Regions from separate parts of the Micromonospora sp. NBRC 110038 genome, predicted to be linked through region 1. Evidence: predicted binding sites of a transcription regulator. Region 1 holds the regulator's gene; the other holds the start of a gene.
The links. Region 1 encodes HrcA, which represses chaperone genes, less so after heat shock. Its sites were predicted from a motif close to GGTTNGCACNCTCNNNNNGAGNGTGCNAACC; they were not measured.
Positions count from the first base shown of each region.

Region 2: the regulator HrcA is predicted to act here: its motif matches at 750-780, upstream of groES (co-chaperone GroES).

Region 1 covers NZ_BBOL01000003.1:812,010-814,407, reverse strand. Annotated here, with positions in the region: gene LPU61_RS15375 (DUF4870 domain-containing protein) at 1-46, opposite strand, end outside; gene hrcA (heat-inducible transcriptional repressor HrcA) at 355-1,377, shown strand; gene dnaJ (molecular chaperone DnaJ) at 1,451-2,398, shown strand, end outside.
Region 2 covers NZ_BBOL01000002.1:314,328-316,725, reverse strand. Annotated here, with positions in the region: gene LPU61_RS09045 (methyltransferase domain-containing protein) at 1-570, opposite strand, end outside; gene groES (co-chaperone GroES) at 913-1,227, shown strand; gene groL (chaperonin GroEL) at 1,297-2,398, shown strand, end outside.

The DNA of each region.
Region 1 (2,398 bases):
AGCCGCCGGGGTCGCCCGATCCGGGAGGGCGAGGTGGTTCAGTCATGCACGTCACGGTAGGGGTTGCGGGCAAGCGGGCACCAGAGCGACACCGCCGCGAAGCGGCGGATGTTCGGCCCGCGCACGCAGGCGACGGCCCGCACCGGGCGGCCGTCGACCGGTCGGCGCGCGCCCGGCCGTGCTCCCGCGCGGCGGTCGCCGCACCCGCGGTCCGTCGTTGATCTTACCCAGCACGGGGCAGCCGACGTAGACTGGCACTCGTTACAGTCGAGTGCCAGGCGGCGACGCACCGGCGGAGCGCCGACCTGCGGTGCCGCCGCGCCGCCGGCCCGACATGCGACAGGAGGTGGCAGGGTGGGTCTGGACGACCGCAAGCTCGCCGTGCTCCGCGCGATCGTCGAGGACTACGTCGCCACCCAGGAGCCGGTCGGCAGCAAGGCGCTGGTCGAGCGGCACCAGCTCGGCGTCTCCCCCGCGACGGTGCGCAACGACATGGCGGTGCTGGAGGAGGAAGGCTACATCCGGCAGCCGCACACCAGCGCCGGACGGGTCCCCACCGACCGGGGCTACCGCCTCTTCGTCGACCGGCTGTCCCGCGTCAAGCCGCTCAGCCCGGCCGAGCGCCGGGCGATCGAGCGCTTCCTGGTGGGCGCGGTCGACCTCGACGACGTGGTGCACCGCACGGTGCGGCTGCTGGCGCAGCTCACCCGGCAGGTCGCCGTGGTGCAATATCCTTCGCTCGCCCGCTCCTCGGTGCGGCACCTGGAGCTGGTGCCGATCTCCACCACCCGGCTGATGCTGGTGATGATCGCCGACACCGGCCGGGTCGAGCAGCGGCTGGTCGAGCTGCCCGCGCCGGTGAGCGCCGACGACGTCACCGACCTGCGCCGGCTGGTCAACGAGAAGCTCGTCGGCAGCCGGCTGTCGGAGACCCCGCCGCTGGTGCAGGCGCTGGTCGAGGAGTCGAGCCCGCACCTGCGCGGCACCATGACCACGCTCTCCACCGTGCTGCTGGAGACGCTGGTCGAGCGGCACGAGGAGCGCATCGCCCTGGCCGGCACCGCCAACCTGACCCGGGGCGGCCTGCTCGACTTCCAGGGGTCCCTGCGGCCCATCCTGGAGGCGCTGGAGGAGGAGGTGGTGATGCTCAAGCTGATCGGCGAGGCCGAGTCGACCACCACCCGCGTGCTGATCGGCGACGAGAACGAGATCGACAACCTGCGGGCCGCCTCGGTGGTGAGCACCGGCTACGGCCCGGGGGCGACCGCGCTCGGCGGACTGGGCGTGGTCGGCCCCACCCGGATGGACTACCCCGGCACCATCGCCACGGTGCGGGCCGTGGCACGCTACGTGGGCGAGCTGCTGGCCCAGAACTGACCAGTCAGGGCCGACGGCCGGCTCCGGCCGACGACCGGCGCAACGCGACAAGAACATGAGGACACGGGACGCAGTGGCCAGGGACTACTACGGCATCCTCGGCGTGAGCCGGGAGGCCTCCGACGACGAGATCAAGCGCGCCTACCGCAAGCTGGCGCGGCAGTTCCACCCGGACGTCAATCCGGACCCGGAGGCACAGGAGAAGTTCAAGGACATCAACGCCGCGTACGAGGTCCTCTCGGACGACCGGAAACGGCAGATCGTCGACCTCGGCGGCGACCCCCTCGCCCCCGGGGGCGGTGGCATGGGCGGCCCGGGCGGGCCCGGCGGGGCCGGCCCGTTCGTCGGCTTCCAGGACATCATGGACGCCTTCTTCGGCGGCGCGGCCGGCGGCTCCCGGGGCCCGCGCCCGCGCACCCGGCCCGGCGCGGACGCGATCCTGCGCCTGGAGCTGGACCTGAACGAGACGGCGTTCGGCGTCGAGGCCCCCATCACCGTCGACACGGCGGTGCTCTGCACCACCTGCTCCGGGGCGGGCACGGCGGCCGGCACCCACCTGGCCACCTGCGAGGCGTGCGGCGGCCGGGGCGAGGTCCAGTCGGTGCAGCGCACCTTCCTCGGCCAGGTGGTCTCCGCCCGGCCGTGCACGGTCTGCCAGGGCTACGGCACCACCATCCCGCACCCCTGCCCGACCTGCACCGGCGACGGGCGGGTGCGCACCCGCCGCTCGCTGACCGTCAAGATCCCCGCCGGGGTCGAGGACGGCATGCGCATCCGGCTCGCCCAGCAGGGCGAGGTCGGCCCGGGCGGCGGCACCGCCGGCGACCTCTACGTCGAGATCCACGAGCGCCCGCACGACGTCTACTCCCGCAAGGGCGACGACCTGCACTGCCGGGTCACCGTCCCGATGACCGCCGCCGCGCTCGGCACCCGGCTGACGATCAAGACCCTCGACAGCGAGGAGACGGTCGACGTCAAGGCCGGCACCCAGCCGGGCAGCACCCTGCGGCTGCGCGCCCGG
Region 2 (2,398 bases), on a different contig from region 1:
CGGCGGCGAGTAGGCGTTGGGGTCGAAGATCCGCCGGCCCGTGCCGGCCCTGCGCCGCGCCGGGTCGCAGAACGCCGCGTCGACGGAGGACACGTCGAACGCCGTGGCGTCGCCGCACTCCACCGTGAAAACGTCGGCCAGCCCGGCGGCCTCGGCGTTCGCGGCGGCCATCGCGGCGGTGACCGGGTCGGCCTCCACCCCGTACACCCGGATGCCGGCGCGGGCGGCGGCGAGCGCGTCGGCACCGAGGCCGCAGCCCAGGTCGGCCAGGGTGCGCACCCCGGCGGCGCGCAGCCGGTCGGCCCGCCGGGCCGCGACCACCCCCCGGGTCGCCTGCTCCAGGCCGGCGCGGGTGAGGAACATGCCGGCCGCCGCCGGCCCGAACTTGCCGACGGCCCGGCGGCGCAGCTCGGCCTGGGTCAGCGCGGCGGCGGCCAGCCCGGCGGTCACCCCGGCCGAGCGGAGCGCGGCCGCTGCGGCCAGCGGGTCGCCGCCGGCCACCTCGGTCGCCGCGGCGAGCGCGGCCGACCCGTCGGGGGTACGCAGGGCGGCGAGCTGGTCGAGATCCACGCGCCCATTGTCGGGCCCGGGCGGCGGTGGACCGACGGCGGTGGTGGTGTCGGAGGTCGACGAGGTCCGGGGGTCGGCGGTGGCGGCGTGTCGCGGTGACGAGTGGCGGAACTGTGGCGACACGACGGGCGACGCGTTGGCACTCTCCTTGACGGAGTGCTAGCCACGGCCTAACCTGCGATTAGCACTCTCCCATCGAGGGTGCCAGCTTCCGGGCCCCGTGCCCGGGGGTTGACGCCAGGCGGACCGGCACCCGCGACGACGGCCCCGCCCGGTGGCATGTGGCAGATTGACGCTGGTCGGCCCCGCCGTCCGGCAACGAAACCAGTACCCCAGGAGGGTATGCCCGTGACTACCGCGACCAAGGTTGCGATCAAGCCGCTCGAGGACCGCATCGTGGTCCAGGCGAACGAGGCTGAGACCACCACGGCGTCGGGCATCGTGATCCCCGACACCGCCAAGGAGAAGCCGCAGGAGGGCACCGTCCTCGCTGTCGGCCCGGGCCGGATCGACGACAAGGGCAACCGCGTGCCGATCGACGTGAAGGTCGGCGACACCGTCCTCTACTCGAAGTACGGCGGCACCGAGGTCAAGTACGCCGGCGAGGAGTACCTGGTGCTCTCCGCCCGCGACGTCCTCGCGGTCATCGAGAAGTAACAACCGATCCGCGTCACTGCCCCGGTCCGGCTCGCCGGGCCGGGGCAGTGACGCTTCGAAGGGATACAGATGGCGAAGATCCTGAGCTTCTCGGACGACGCCCGGCACCTGCTGGAGCACGGTGTCAACGCCCTCGCGGACGCGGTCAAGGTCACTCTCGGCCCGCGCGGGCGCAACGTCGTCCTGGACAAGAAATTCGGTGCGCCCACGATCACCAACGACGGCGTGACCATCGCCAAGGAGATCGAGCTCACCAACCCGTACGAGAACCTCGGCGCGCAGCTGGTCAAGGAGGTGGCGACCAAGACCAACGACGTCGCCGGCGACGGGACCACCACCGCGACCGTGCTGGCCCAGGCCATGGTCCGCGAGGGCCTGCGCAACGTGGCCGCCGGCGCCAGCCCGTCCGGCCTCAAGCGCGGCATCGACGCGGCGGCCACGAAGGTCTCCGAGGCCCTGCTCGACCGGGCCGTCGAGGTCGCCGGCAAGGAGTCGATCGCGCACGTCGCGACGATCTCCGCGCAGGACGCCACCATCGGCGAGCTGATCGCCGAGGCGATGGAGCGGGTGGGCCGCGACGGCGTCATCACCGTCGAGGAGGGCTCCGCGCTCACCACCGAGCTCAACGTGACCGAGGGCCTCCAGTTCGACAAGGGCTTCATCTCCCCCAACTTCGTCACCGACGTGGAGGGTCAGGAGTCGGTCCTGGAGGACCCGTACATCCTGATCACCACGCAGAAGATCTCGGGGATCGAGGAGCTGCTGCCGCTGCTGGAGAAGGTCCTCCAGAACAACAAGCCGCTGCTGATCGTCGCCGAGGACGTCGAGGGCCAGGCCCTGTCGACGCTCATGGTCAACGCGGTCCGCAAGACCCTCAAGGTCTGCGCGGTGAAGGCCCCCGGCTTCGGCGACCGCCGCAAGGCGATGCTCCAGGACATGGCGATCCTCACCGGCTCCGAGCTGGTCGCCCCGGAGCTGGGCTACAAGCTCGACCAGGTCGGCCTGGAGGTGCTCGGCACCGCCCGGCGCGTCGTGGTCGACAAGGAGACCACCACCATCGTCGACGGTGGTGGCCAGGCCAGCGAGGTCGCCGACCGGGTCGCCCAGATCCGCAAGGAGATCGAGGCCTCGGACTCCGACTGGGACCGGGAGAAGCTGGCCGAGCGGCTGG